2 regions of the Ruminococcus sp. D54t1_190329_F1 genome follow, and region 2 is predicted to be linked to the other one. Evidence: riboswitches for the same ligand, from Rfam matches in the RefSeq annotation. Region 2 holds a riboswitch; the other holds the start of a gene.
The links. Region 2 has a riboswitch for cobalamin ahead of I2D69_RS00575 (cysteine-rich small domain-containing protein). Riboswitches for the same ligand answer to the same signal wherever they lie in the genome.
Positions count from the first base shown of each region.

Region 1: another riboswitch for cobalamin. It lies ahead of I2D69_RS13130 (hypothetical protein); the one in region 2 lies ahead of I2D69_RS00575 (cysteine-rich small domain-containing protein).

Region 1 is NZ_JADNDC010000027.1:25,286-32,855, reverse strand. It holds gene hisD (histidinol dehydrogenase) at 1-734, shown strand, start outside; gene hisB (imidazoleglycerol-phosphate dehydratase HisB) at 731-1,318, shown strand; partial or broken gene hisI (phosphoribosyl-AMP cyclohydrolase) at 1,465-1,785, shown strand; gene I2D69_RS13135 (VanW family protein) at 1,905-3,335, shown strand; cobalamin riboswitch at 3,439-3,612, shown strand; gene I2D69_RS13130 (hypothetical protein) at 3,810-6,833, shown strand; gene I2D69_RS13125 (ABC transporter substrate-binding protein) at 6,891-7,570, shown strand, end outside.
Region 2 is NZ_JADNDC010000001.1:124,602-132,171, reverse strand. It holds gene I2D69_RS00605 (zinc-binding dehydrogenase) at 1-283, opposite strand, end outside; gene I2D69_RS00600 (aldehyde dehydrogenase family protein) at 301-1,689, opposite strand; gene I2D69_RS00595 (class II aldolase/adducin family protein) at 1,762-2,628, opposite strand; gene eutP (EutP/PduV family microcompartment system protein) at 2,884-3,357, opposite strand; gene I2D69_RS00585 (BMC domain-containing protein) at 3,364-3,741, opposite strand; gene I2D69_RS00580 (phosphatase) at 4,021-4,734, shown strand; gene I2D69_RS00575 (cysteine-rich small domain-containing protein) at 4,858-5,166, opposite strand; cobalamin riboswitch at 5,626-5,814, opposite strand; gene I2D69_RS00570 (GDSL-type esterase/lipase family protein) at 5,918-6,964, opposite strand; gene I2D69_RS00565 (C40 family peptidase) at 7,134-7,570, opposite strand, start outside.

The sequences.
Region 1 (7,570 bases), on a different contig from region 2:
GAGCACTTGCTTATGGTACTGCAAGTATCCCAAAGGTAGACAAGATCGTAGGACCTGGCAACATTTTTGTAGCCCTTGCCAAAAAGGCTGTTTATGGACATGTGAGCATTGATTCCATCGCTGGTCCAAGTGAGATCCTTGTCCTTGCAGATGAAACTGCAAATGCACACTATGTAGCAGCAGATCTTCTTTCTCAGGCAGAACACGATGAGATGGCTTCTGCAATCCTCATTACTACCAGTACAGAACTGGCACAAAATGTAGAGAAAGAGATTGAAGGCTATCTGAAGGTTCTTTCCAGAAAAGAGATCATCGAAAAATCTCTGGAGAATTTTGGATATATCCTTATTGCAGAAGATATGGATGAAGCAATTGAAGCAGCGAATGAGATTGCTTCGGAACATATGGAAATTGTCACTAAAAACGCTTTTGAGGTAATGATGAAGGTACGAAATGCAGGCGCTATTTTCATTGGAGAGTACAGTTCTGAGCCTCTTGGTGATTATTTCGCGGGACCGAACCACGTTCTTCCTACCAACGGAACAGCTAAGTTCTTCTCCGCACTTTCCGTTGACGATTTTATTAAGAAATCCAGTATTGTATATTATTCCAGGTCTGCATTACAGGAAATCCACAAGGACATCATCCAGTTTGCATCCTCAGAGCAGCTAACTGCACACGCCAACTCCATTGCAGTCCGCTTTGAAGAGGAAGATAAAAAGGAGCAGCCATGACAAGAGAAGCTACTGTTGAACGAAATACAAAGGAAACTAAAATTGCCATAAAGCTGAATCTGGACGGAACCGGAAAAAGCAGTCTGGATACAGGTGTGGGATTTTTCAATCACATGTTAGATGGCTTTACCCGCCACGGACTTTTTGATCTGGATATAAAGGTGAAGGGTGATCTTCAGGTTGACGATCATCATACCATTGAAGATACGGGAATTGTTCTTGGCACAGCTATTAAAGAAGCGGTTGGAGACAAGAAAGGAATCAGGCGTTACGGAAGCTGCATCCTTCCAATGGATGAGTGTCTTGTGCTTTGCGCCATTGATCTCGGGGGACGCCCGTATCTTTCCTTCGAAGATACGTTTACCAGTGAAAAAATTGGAGATATGTCCACAGAAATGGTGAAGGAATTCTTTTACGCCATTTCTTATACGGCAGCCATGAATCTTCACATTAAGGTTCTAACACCGGGAAATAATCACCATATGGCAGAAGCCATGTTCAAAAGCTTTGCAAAGGCGCTGGATATGGCGGTAGCTTATGATCCTCGTATTACAGATGTGCTTTCTACGAAGGGAAGTCTCTAAAGGCAGAACAAACAGAATTACAATTAAGACGATATGATATATGCCACTTGTTTTCATTCTTTTCGAATTGAGCATGAAAGCAGGTGGCATAATTGCAGAAGAATTTTTCATAAAGGAGTATTAAAAATATGGAACAGAACCAATTAAAGTCCAAAATGTCCTGGTCAGATTTCAAATTAAACAGTGACGGCATGGTTCCGGTTATTGTGCAGGATTACAAAACAGACGAAGTTCTTATGCTTGCGTACATGAACGAGGAAGCATACCTTACCACTCTGAAGCTGGGAAAAATGACTTACTGGAGCCGCAGCCGCAACGAGCTCTGGACCAAAGGACTAACCTCCGGTCATGTTCAGTATGTGAAATCATTGACTATTGACTGTGATAATGATACAATTCTGGCAAAAGTAGAGCAGGTAGGGGCTGCATGCCATACCGGAAACCGGACATGCTTTTTTACCCCATTGTTCTAAAGCCTGTTTGAAAAATCATTCCTGCAATCTGCACGCCCCACTTTGCGATATATTTTGCAGAAAGCCTTTTTCAAACACGCTCTAAAAAAGACTGCAAAAGGTAAAATTATTACATGAAAAAACAAGTGAAAAACGGTGTGATCAAAGTTCTGATCCTGGTTCTGATTCTGGCAGGTGCGTATGGGCTGTGGTGTCATTTTCTTACAGATAATGTAATCTGGAAGAAGCTTAAAATAAACGGCATAGCCATTCAGGGAATGACCAAAGAGGAAGCCATTGACGCAATTTCAAAAGATTTTCAGGAAAAATATGAGAACACACAGATGACCATTACCCTGAATGGAAAGAACTTTAAGGTATCCATCTATCCTGTTCTCGGTCTTGATGTAAAATCAATTGTAGAAAGTGCCTATGCTCTTGGACATGGTGCCTGGTTTACTCATGGAACTGACCGCATCGAACTGATGAACAGCAAGACAAAGGAAGAAGTCACCCTTATGCCGGAAGCCCGAAACAAAAACGAACTGGACAAGCTTCTGGAGGATGCTGGAATTTCAAAGGGATCCACCACTATACAGACTTCCTGTGAACTTACAGATACAGAGTTGGTTATCACTAAGGGAAAAACCGGAATCGGTCCGGATATGGATGCACTGAAAGAAGCGATTCTAAAAGCAATTTCCATAGAAGATTATGAAGCTGTTATCGAATGTCCTACTATGAAGACACCGCCAGAGGAACTGGATCTGGAATCCTATTATGAAAAAGTACATACAGATGCCACAGATGCTTCTCTGGGGGAAAATAATGAAATTATTCCGGCAGTTACCGGAATTTCATTTGATGTGAAGTCAGCTGCAAAGAAGCTGGAAAAAGCAAAAGAAGGGGCAAAGATTACCATCCCCCTTGAAATAACCCTGCCCGAAGTTTCTACAGAAGAGATAGAAGCCCTTCCTTATCTGAATCTTCTTGGTACTTATACTACATATGGCGGCGGTACCGAAAACCGTGTTGCCAATTTGAAGCTTGCCGTGGAAGCCTGTGATGGAGTGGAACTTCAGCCAGGACAGATTTTTTCCTACAACGATACTTTAGGTCCACGTACGGAGGAACGAGGGTACAGGGAAGCAACTGTAATTGTAGGAGGCGAACATGCCCAGGATATCGGAGGCGGAATCTGCCAGATTTCCACTACGTTGTTTATGGCATGCCTGCAGTCTGATCTGACCATTGTTGAGCGTCATAATCACGCTGCCCGAATTGATTATGTTGAGGATGGTCTGGACGCAGCAGTGGTGTGGGGAGGTCAGGATTTCCGTTTTCAGAATAATACTGCTTATCCAATTAAAATTAAAGCCTCTTACGATGAAAAAGAGGAAGCCGTAACGGTATCCATTTACGGAACCCAAACTGACAATAATACGGTAGAGATTACTACAGAGCATTCCGATCCAAACACCTGTAAAACCTACCGCAGTGTCTACGATGAGAATGGAACACTTCTCCGCACAGATGAAGTCGGGTACAGTAAATACAAGCAATAACCCTATAAATCTATTGATTTCGACATAACGGTCTGCTATAATGAGGTGAATTGAATAAATCCGTTTTCAGTGCCAGACATATCTGTCTGCTACAGCGTGCAGATTGTGGGAATATTTTTTCAACACGCTCTAAGAGGGAATCAGGTGAAAGTCCTGAACGATCCGGTCACTGTAACCAGGGAGTAGAATCCAGTGAAACCATTGGTATATTGCTGAGAAGGATGGATTCTGTGTTGATCTGTAAGTCAGGAAACCTGCTGAATTCGTTTAATGAAAGCTTCCGAAGAAAGTACTTCATTCTCATTAATATATTTGATAATACAATATATTGAATTTTTAGTGCCTGTTTTCTCAGAGGAAGCAGGCATTTTTTTGAAATAATCCTGTCAGGATTGCCCATTGTACAAACAGGCTCCAGAAGCAATTGGGATTTATTCAAATTATAAAATAATAGGAAGAATCGAGGAAAAAGAAATGAAAAGAAATTCAAAACGCTTTCTTGCACTGTTCCTTTCCGTCGCGATGACGGTCACTCCTGCTGTACTTACACAGGCAGAAAATGAGGATGCAAACGTACAGGTTTCTGTTACACCAACTCCAGAAACAGAGGCGGAGAAGACCGCTGTTGCTGCTGAGACTCCTGTGCAGGAGAGCGCAACAGCTGAGGAAGAAAACACTGACACTACAATAACTCCGGCAGCAGTGGATGCCTCTGCTGTGAAAGAGACACCTGCTGCTACAGAAACACTTGCCTCTGAGACCACTCCTGAGGTTACTGCATCACCTGCTGAAGAAAGCAAAAATGAGGAAGCAGAAGCTCCACAGCCTACAGCTGCACCAGAAACAACAGAAGAGGGCAAAACCGAAGAGACAGATAAACCAGAAACAAAGCCAGAGGATCTGAACCCAGATGGTTCCAACATGACCATTGACAAGGAAGATAACAGTGCATATAAAATGCTTAAAATCAAAAGCTCTTCTGCTGAATTAAATGGTGATAAAATTAAGATAACCCTCAATACTGACGGAAAGAACTATGAGAAGCTTTATCTTGGTTCTAAAGAAGATCCTGACGAAGCAAAAAATGCAGCAGCAATCGTTGGTACAGAAAATGAAGATGGTTATACTTTCATTTTTGAGGTTCCTGCCAGTGAACAGGTCCAGACTTTCAGCATCGTACCATTTTCTGTAAAAAATCAGAAATGGTACACAAATATGGCTTTGAAACTGAACGTTCCAGGAATGAAAGCCCCGGAACCAACAGCTACTCCAGAGCCAACTGCAGCCCCTGAGCCAACTGCCACTCCACTGCCAACTGCAGCTCCAACCCAGGCACCAGCCCAGAATGAGATTACAGATGCCGGAATCAAGCTTGTAAAAGAAAACGGTGATGAATTTGCAATGTTCGTAATCACCGGTTCCACTGTAAAGGTTTCGGAGGATAAATATATTGTCACACTTTCTACCGCAAAACAGAATTATGACATGATCTATCTTGGCAGTGCCAGTGACTCTGATAAAGAAGCAAATTCCATCAAAGGAGTAGAGAACAGTGCAGGAGGCTATACCTACACCTTTGAAGTTACTGCAAGCAAGGAAGCTCAGACAATAGCAGTCGTTCCTCATTCCAAGAAGAGCCAGAACTGGTACGCAAAGGGTATATTGACGATTACCGTACCGGCGGTTCCAGGATATGGAGAGGCTGCTCCAACACCGGAACCAACTGTTTCCCCAGAGCCTACCGAAGCACCGGTTGAGACTCCTGCACCAACTGAAACTCCAGTGCCAAGCACAACTCCGGAAGCAGCCACCACCCCAGAGCCAACAGCAACCCCTGCTCCAGGCAGCTGTGCAAGCGGAATTTATAATATTACAGTAAACTCCAGTTCATCTATGTTCCGTGTAATTGACTGTGTCCTTACTTCCAAAAACGGAAAAATGACAGCTGTTCTTACTTTAAGCGGAACTGGTTACGACTATCTATGTCTGGGAACAAAAGAAGAAGCTGCCGCAGCAGATTCCTCCACCTGGGTTCCATATGTGGCAGACGCAAATGGCAAATATACATATGAGATTCCTGTTGAAGCCCTGGACAATGGAATTGCAGTTGCTGCTTTTTCCCACAAAAACCAGATCTGGTATGACAGGATCCTGACTTTCCAGTCCAGCACTTTAAATAAGATAGGTGACGTACAGGATGATCCGCAGCCAGATACTGCTCCTGACACAACAATCACAGCAACTCCTGCACCCACTGCAAAACCAAATAAAAAACCGACAGCAACTCCTACACCAACAGCAACTCCAAAGCCAGACAAGAAACCGGAAGAGGAATCCAAATACGAATCTGACTTAAGCGGCGGAACAGCATCTGTAAACAGTTCTACTACATTAGCAGATGGAACCTATACTCCTGACAGTTTCTCCTGGTCTGGTGGTTCTGGAAAGGTCAGCATTTCCTGTAACAAAGTTACGGTAACAAATGGTCAGGCATATGCGACTATTGTATTCAGCAGTGAATATTACGGTTATGTAAAAGCCAATGGAAATAAATACTACGGTGCATGCGGCGGCGGAACTTCTACTTTCACAATTCCGGTAGCACTGAACCAGAATAATACGATCATTGGTATGACAACCAGAATGTCCCAGGCTCATGAAATCACTTACACCATTTATATCGCTTTAAAGGGTGCAAACGATCCGAAGAAAACAGACAAGGATAACCCGGCAGATGACAACAGCATGCTTTCCACAGGAAACAAGAAGCTGGATGATTCTGCACCAGAGATCACAGGTCTTGAGTATAAAGACGAAACTACTCTTGAGCATGCAAAATACTTTAAGCTTTATCACTACGCAAAGGGTATTACCCTTCTTGAAGTAGATATGACAACAGATACTGCAAGAAAACCGGAAACTGTTGATTCCGGAAAAGAAAATGCAAAAACAGAAGCTGCTGATTCCCAGGAACTTACAGGTACAGAAAAGCTCTACATAGGCAATGTTGTAAAATACCTGATCGTACCTGAGGGTGCTGTTATCCCTGCAGGACTTGATAAAGATGTAATCGTAATCAACCAGCCGGTAGAATCTGCTTATGTGGCTTCCACAGATGCTCTTAACATTTTGGATAAGCTTGATCTTACAGACAAAGTTACTGCTCTTGGAATGGAAAAAGAGGACTGTACGGTAGACAGCCTTACAGCTGCTCTGGAAGATGGTTCCGTAACTTTTGCAGGAAAAGATGAAGATACAGATTACAAAGCTCTTGTAAAGAGTCAGTGCGGTATTTCTATCCTTTCTTCTGATATTCTCCCGACAGAGGAAGCAGACACAGAAGCAAAAGAAAACCTTCTGAAAGATTCCGCAGAGAAATATTCCACTCTGAAAATCCCGTTTATCGTAGACCGTTCTGCAGATGAAAAGGATGACAATGCAAAAGCTGAGTGGGAAAAAGCTTACGAAGCAATTTTTGTAACTGATGAGGAAGAATAAATTACTATTCTTCACCATATGCACAGTAGCAAGAATAATCAGCAGGAGAAAATAAAAATGTATGACAAAAAGCTGAAATATAAAATTTTAAGTATTTTTGCAGCAACAGTTATGACATTTACTGCCATTACTCCGGTATGGGCAGAAGAGGAGAACCTGGAAGCAGATGCTTCCGGGGAGACTTCTTCTGACACATCAGAAAAAAATGCTGCACCTGAAATTGCAGGTCTGACCTATGAATCCGCCATGGATCTGTCTTTTGCAGAATGCTTTGACGTGTATTATTACAATGACGGTTACAAACTTCTGGACATCCATGATGATGCCAGATATCTGATCGTCCCAGAGGGCAAAGAGGCACCTGATGATCTGGATCCTGAAATCCAGATCCTTCAGCAGCCACTTGACACCATCTACATGGCAGCCACTTCCCCGATGGCATTGTTCGATGCAATCGGAAGTGTAGACTCCATCAAGCTGTCAGGTCTTGATGCTTCCGGTTGGTATATCCAGTCAGCAGCTGATGCTATCAATAACGGCGAAATGACCTTTGCGGGAAAATACGATGAACCGGATTACGAGCTTCTGGTAGGTGACGACTGTGATCTTGCAATAGAGTCTACCATGATCCTTCATGCACCGAAGGTACAGGAGATGATCGAAACTCTTGGAATTCCTGTTTTCACCGATCGCTCCAGCTATGAGAGCCAGCCCCTTGGACGTACAGAGTGGATCAA
Region 2 (7,570 bases):
ATGGGTCTCTCTTGAATTCGTGAGCATCAGTACCGCAAACGCCGCAGCCTTCTACTTTAACAAGGATGTCGTCATCGCCAATTGCCGGAATCGGGTACTCTTTAATATCAAAATGCTCTTTTTCAGTAAGTACTGCAACGTGTGCAGTTTTCGGAATTGCGCCTGCCGGTGCTGCAGCTGGTGCTGCCGGTGCTGCTGATGCAGAAGCTGCCGGTGCTGTTCCAGCCATTCCAGCAAGAACCTGTTTTACGATTTCTTCGATATTTACGTTATTCATATCCATTTTTATGTTTCCTCCTGTCAGCGAATGCAAAGGCTGTCTGCCATTACGCAGCGTCTTCTCTTGGTAAATGTACTTGCACTTGTAAGTCCTTCACCAGTACGGCTTGCGATTGTGAATGTACAGTAACCTTCTCCGCCGAATCCAAGTGCTGCATAGGAAGGTGCATTCTTAACAAGGATTGCGGTGTCGATTGCTTTCGCATATTTGGTGATATTGTCAATGTTCTTGGAATGAATGTGTGCAGAGTGGCGGTTGCCATGCTCAAGCCATACAGCCTGCTCTACTGCATCATCAAAATCTTTTGCCCTTACAACGCCAAGGATCGGCATCATAAGCTCTGTAGCGATAAGTGGATGTTCCTTCGGTCCTTCAAATACGATGCAGCGGATATTTGCAGGAGCATTTACTCCGATCATGGAAAGTAATGTTCTTGCGTCACGTCCAACGCATTTACGGTTCAGCTTGCCGCCTGCAAGAACAACTGCTGTAAGTTTATCCTGTTCTTCTTTGGAAGCAAGGTAACAGTCATTCTCACTTACCAGATAATGCATAAGCTCATCTGTAATAGAAGCAACTGCTACGATTTCCTTCTCTGCGATACACGGAAGGTTGTTATCGAATGTACATCCGTTTACGATATCCTGAGCAGCTTTTCTTACATCTGCTGTCTCATCTACAACTGCCGGAGGATTTCCTGCGCCAGCGCCGATTCCACGTTTTCCAGAGGAAAGGACTGCTGTTACAACGCCAGGACCGCCTGTTGCTGCGATAAGCGGGATATCTTTATGTTTCATCATAATATTGCTTGTCTCTAATGTAGGTTTCTCTACTGTTACTGCGATATTGTCCGGGCCACCTGCTTCCAGGGATGCCTCATTTAAAAGATTAATCGCATAAATAGAGGTTTTGATTGCTGCCGGATGTGGATTAAATACAACTGTATTTCCACCTGCCAGCATACCCATTGTGTTGCACAGAATGGTCTCACTTGGGTTCGTACACGGAGTGATTGCTCCGATTACGCCAAACGGTCCCATCTCGATCAGAGTAAGTCCTCTGTCGCCTGACCATGCTGTAGTGCTGAGATCTTCTGTACCAGGGGTCTTATCTGCTACCAGATGATGTTTCAGGATCTTATCTCCTACATTTCCCATTCCGGTCTCATCAACACCCATACGTGCAAGGATTTCTGCATTTTCTTTTGTTTTTCTTCGAATGCAGGTAATAATTTTTTCTCTCTGGTCCAAGGACATTTTCCGAACGATCTTCTGGGAAGCTTTCGCAGCCTCAATGGCCTCGTTCATATCTGTGAAAATTCCATGTTTACCGGCCGGAGCGTCTGCAATCTGCATTTTCGCCATAACTTCCTGTACAATATCCTGTACCATGCTCTCGCTGATTGGCATGAGATTGTTCCTCCTTAACAATTGCCCGCAGCTGCCTGATTCTCTCACAGCTGCGGCCTTTATATTTTCTGATTATTTCAGTCCTAACTGAGCCATAACCTGTTTGGTGATCTTAGCTACTAACTCTGCATCTGCATTAGCTGTATCTGCTGCCGGAGCATCGCAGTTGCCGCCAACGAAATCATACTGATATCCTGGGAACTGTTTATAGTCTTCGTTGTGACATGCACCACCGCAGTTATGGCAGTTCATGCCATCTTTGTTCTGGCAAAGGCTTGCCGGATGTTTTCCAGGCATACCGAATTTACGACGGATCTCATAAAGTTTCTTAATGTTCTCTTTATCAAATTCCTTCGGGCCTCCAAGAAGTTTGCTCTGATACAGAAGCTGTGCATAGAATTCTACGGACTCCATCTTCATGTATGCAGCGTTCAGGTCTGTGCTCCAGGTAAGAGCTCCGTGGTTCTCAAGAAGAACTGCATCGAAATATGGAAGATATTTCTCAAGGTTATCCGGAATCTCCATTGTAGAAGGTGTACCATACTCAGCGATCGGAACACATCCAAGAGCGATAACTGCCTCTGGCATGATTGGCTGTGTAAGCGGAATACCGGCAATAGCAAAAGATGTTGCATAAATTGGATGAGCATGTACAACAGATCCTACATCAGGTCTCTTCTCATATACTCTCATATGCATCTTGATCTCAGATGATGGTTTGAATCCCGGGTTAGCCTGAAGAACATTTCCTTTGGCATCTACTTTACAGATGAACTCTGGGGTCATGAAACCTTTGGATACACCAGTAGGTGTGCAAAGGAACTCGTTGTCATTCAGTTTTACAGAGATGTTTCCATCATTTGCTGCAACCATGTTGCGGTTATAGATTCTTCTTCCGATGTCGCAAATCTGTTTTTTGATTTCGTATTCGTTTACCATGCTTTTTTCCTCCTTAAGCACATTCAGGTGCGGTGGATTATGTAAGTTATAGTACCGCACCGGGTAACTTATCATGGCTAGGCATAGCTAGCCTGTTACTTTTTAGGTTATGTTGTAAGTTTACACCATTCCACATTATAAGTCAAGGTTTTTCCGTTGTTTTATGTTGTTTTATGTGGATTTTTTTCTGGATTGCTATGTTGTTTTTCGTGGTTTTGCTGGTTTTACTGTTTTTCCACATTTGACAGGTATTTTCTAATTCACAGGATCAGAGGCATCTTTTTCCCATGGCATTACATCGCCATCTTCCCTAAGATATTCCAAAATCTCCGGAATGCCCTCCTGCTGCCTGGAGTCTACATAAAAGATTTTTTTACAGCCGGCAAGTTCCAGCCAGGACGTGGCAAGTTTTATATTTGCATCAGGATTGTGTATTTTGGTAACAATTCCAATTACTTCACGGTTGGCCATACAGGTAATGCAAGGTGGAAAAAGGCAATAAGGTTCCGTGGCAGATACCAGCAGACCTACCACATCTGATTCATATGTATACAACGCCAGGGCGTGTCCCAGACCTTTCGTCTGGGCATACTCTCCTGGCGTATCTACGATCACATCAAAATTATTTACATATTGTGTTTTATGATAATGTATTTTTTCACCACGCAGGGCCTGGGTCAAAGTAGTTTTTCCAGCCTCGCTGCGACCGATCAGAACAAGTTTCTTCATATTCTGTCAGGTCCTTGTAATGGGGCATAAAGTAAAGCCCAGTTTATTTCCCACATAATCCAGAATTGCACTGGTAGAAGCTTCTACTTCCGACACAGTACCTGTGATGATCAGGCTTCCGCTGAAACGGTCAACAAACCCCAGTTCAATGCCAGATGATTTCATCGCAATATCTGCCATAATGATAGCAGTTTCTGCCGGACTTACAGTCATGATCCCAATGGCCGCTCTTGAGTAATCCAGAGATGGATCAAGACCCAGCTTTGTGTAAAGAATCTTATCCGGATTAGCAATGATATGTGCCAGGGAAATCTGCTTGCCTGGCACAAGCTCCTGTACAATTCTCTGTTTCATTTCCGGAGACATATTATCTGTGTATCCCATTTTCTCCTCCTGAATAAAGGGTTTTTATTTTCTGATTTGATTATACCTTTCTGATTTCCAAGTGTCAACAAAAAGCAACACTTCTCCGCATGCGATATGTGGTTTTTCTTGTACTGCAATGTTGTTTTTATTTGTTTTTTCTGTTTTTTCTTATTTATGATTGACATGTTTTTTGCCCTCTGGCATACTAAAGTTAACTGTAAATGGCTTTTCAAAACACTTTTATAGTGAAATTACCAGCTGCATATATTCACGTAATCTTGACTAGGAGATGATTTTATGTATCTTTCTGATATACACACACATTCCATTGCCAGCGGACACGGCACAACCTGCACCATCAGCGACATGGCAAAGGCTGCTTCTCAAAAAGGGCTGAAGCTTCTTGGAATCACAGACCACGGACCAGCCACTCTGGCTGCAGGAACTTCTTCTTATTTTCGAAGCCTGATCTATTCGCCAAGGAAGCGTTTCGACGTGGAATTATTATATGGAATTGAACTGAACATTCTGGATACCGATGGAAAAACAGATCTGCCACAGGAGCTTCTTGATAAGCTGGACTACGCAATCGCCAGCATGCATTATCAGAATTTCCGGCCAAAGACCAGGGAAGAAAATACTGCTGCTTTTCTGAACGTAATGAAGAATCCGGTTATAAAGATCCTGGGACACATTGATAATCCCCAGTATGACATAGATTACGACGCAGTTGTAAAGGCTGCCGGTGAAAACGGTGTTCTCCTTGAGATCAACGAAGCTTCCCTGGCGCCTTACGGATATCGGGGCGACACCCATGCCAACTGCGCGCAGATCCTGTCCTGCTGCCGGAAGTATCTGGTTCCAATCGTTCTTTCCAGTGACAGTCATGGAACAGAGCATATTGGAGACTTCACTTATGCCGCTGATTTCGTTCATAATGCTATGTTTCCAGAGGGTCTGATTCTTAACAACCAGATTCCGAAATTAAAGATGCTGTTAAGCATACGATAAAAAGGATCCAGCTTGCAGAATTCCAATGGAATTTTGCATTACGCAAAAACTCTCCGAGAAATATAAATACGTAAGCTTAACTTCGTATATATTCCGGAGAGTTTTTTATACTTATTTCTTTGATTACTCATTTTCATTTTTATGATCTGCTTCTCTTACTTTCTGCATCATCGCTGCAAGTTCCTGATATTTTCCTGTCACATAACCGTAATTTTTCTTCTTATGAGGGAGCTGACAATTCGTGCAATCTTTAAATCCCTTCTCATTATATTTGAAATTTCCGCCGCATTTTTCTCCAAGGGCATAAAGCGGGCAATAGCAGAACAGACAGTTAAAGTCCTCTGGATCAGCTCCTTTATGGCATGGAAAATACTCACATTTCTTATGGCTGAAATAAGCGTATTCTTTGTCTTCCCAATATTTTTTCTCCATATTTCTCTCCTTATCTCATACAACTCAAAACAAAATATTCTTTATATTCTATTTCGTAATGCACAAAAATCAAATGATAAAAATGACTCCCGCTTACAGGAATAGAATATTGCCAGAGCGTGTTTAAAAAAGGCTTTCTGCAAGATGTGCGTCACACTCTGCAGGAGATTACGGAATAATTCTACAAACAGGCTCAGGAAAAGTGTAAAAAAAATACCGCATATGCGGCTTCTGAATCATCGTGATTTAAGAGGGAGCGATGCTACTCCGGGGTAGAATATGATCCGTTCATATATACGCGGAGGGAACGGTTTCATCCGAAGTAGTATCGCCTGCCATTTAATCTGTATAATTCTTCTGAACAGGCGATCATTCCATAAAAAATGTCCACTCACAAAAGCGGACAACATCTCAGGGCTGCGGATTCCCCAAAACTGGTTGTTACACTTTCATCGGAAGTTTAACCTCGCCATACCAAGCAGGTTTCCTGGCTCCAGGATCATCACATCATCTCTCCTTCTCATGCGCAAGCACAATGGACTATGAGATTCGCTCCTCTGTTACAGTGACCGGATCGCTCAGGTTTCTCACCTGATTCCCTCTTTCTGCCAGCTTGTAGCTGTCAGCACTTAATATGTTCACTATGGAATTATACTGACACCATAGTACCACCGGTCACTGTCTTTGTCAACCCTTTGAAAGGATTTTTGTTATTTTTTTATCAACTTTTTTATCAACCAGATGTTGCTAGTCACGGCGTGACCAGCAGCGTCATTTTTTCCTGAATCTTCTCCACCAGGATTTTCGCTGTTTTTTCATGAGATCTGTGCCCCGGGTGCTGCCTTGATCCAAATTCTCCTTCCAGTGTATCCGGAAGCTTCACAAATTCTACGCGTTCATCCCCTGTTTTTCTTTTATAATTCCCCACCGCTTTCTCAAGCGTTGGTAAAATCTCATCTCCAAGCATTCCATAACACCACAGAATATAGCTTTCCGGATTACATACGCGCAGTTTTCTCAAAAAGACTTCCACAGCCTTTCCAACCCTGTCCATATTCTTCGTGCCGCTGCCGTCGTTTGTCCCCAGATTCACCACGATCACATCAGGCTGAAACTTCTGGAAATCCCATTTTTCCATAGCACCCAGTTGTTTGTTTCTTTCTCCATTTAAAAGACCGCACACCTGCTCATAATATAGCGGGATTGCCTGCTGCTCATTGCCTTCCCAGGAACAGAAAACGCCCCAGCCGCTCTGACTGATGCAATTGTACACCGCGCCCAGTTCTTTTGCCGCCATATATGCATAATTATCCACGGCATTGAAGCAAAAGGAATTCCATGTCATTTCTTCTCCTGCACCGCAGCCGCCCTCACCAGAGGTAATGCTGTCCCCTATTACTTCCAATCTGAGCTTCGGTGTTTCAAGAGGTAAGAACTCACCGTCAGTTTCAACCTCCAGCAGCTGAAGCAATGTTTTTTCATCTGTAGGAAACGCAGGGGTATCACGAAGAAGCTTTACATTTCTTACCTTATCCCTTTCCATATTACGGAAAAGGCAGATTTTCTGTTCTCCCTTATTTACCATAAGCCGTTGGGACCATACGCCGTCTACGATCACATCCACCCATGGCTCAAAAACATCATAATCGGAGCGGATTTTCACCCATATTTCTGTTGCTTTTACATTCAGTTCAATTCCGGAAGCGGTCCAAAATAGTGTTACCGGTTCCAGACTGCCATTCGTTCTTCCTAATATTCTTAAATATGGAATTTCCTTCATCTGATAATGGCTAAGCATTTTTCTCCACCTCTCATCTGGCTATACGAAATATTTATGTTACGATTTTCAGACAATACTTTTATTCTTACTATACTTCTTTTTTCTTTGCTTTTCCACATTATTTTCAGTAAAAAGCCCCTTCCGGATTTTCATCTCCGGAAAGGGCTCACAAATTCATTTATTCAGATTACACAAGACGTCTTACAGAAGTAATCGTTCTGTATGCAGCATTATCGCTGACCTTGATGCCATCTCTGGCATTGGATGCATGGACAATCTGTCCATTTCCCATATAGATTGCAACATGTCCGCCATAGCAGATCAGGTCGCCTGGCTGAGCATCCGCATAGGATACTTCATATCCGGCATTCTGCTGCTCATAAGATGTTCTTGGAAGACTTACGCCAAAGTTTGCATATACACTCTGCACAAAGCCAGAGCAGTCAGCACCACTGGTAAGGCTTGTTCCACCCCATACATATGGGTTTCCAACAAACTGTGTTGCATAGGATACAACAGAAGAGCCGGAACCTGAAGAACTGCTGGCTGATGAACTGTCAGAAGAACTATCTGAGGAACTGTCGGAGCTGCTTGCCTCGGAATTGTAATCAACTGTATTGTCAG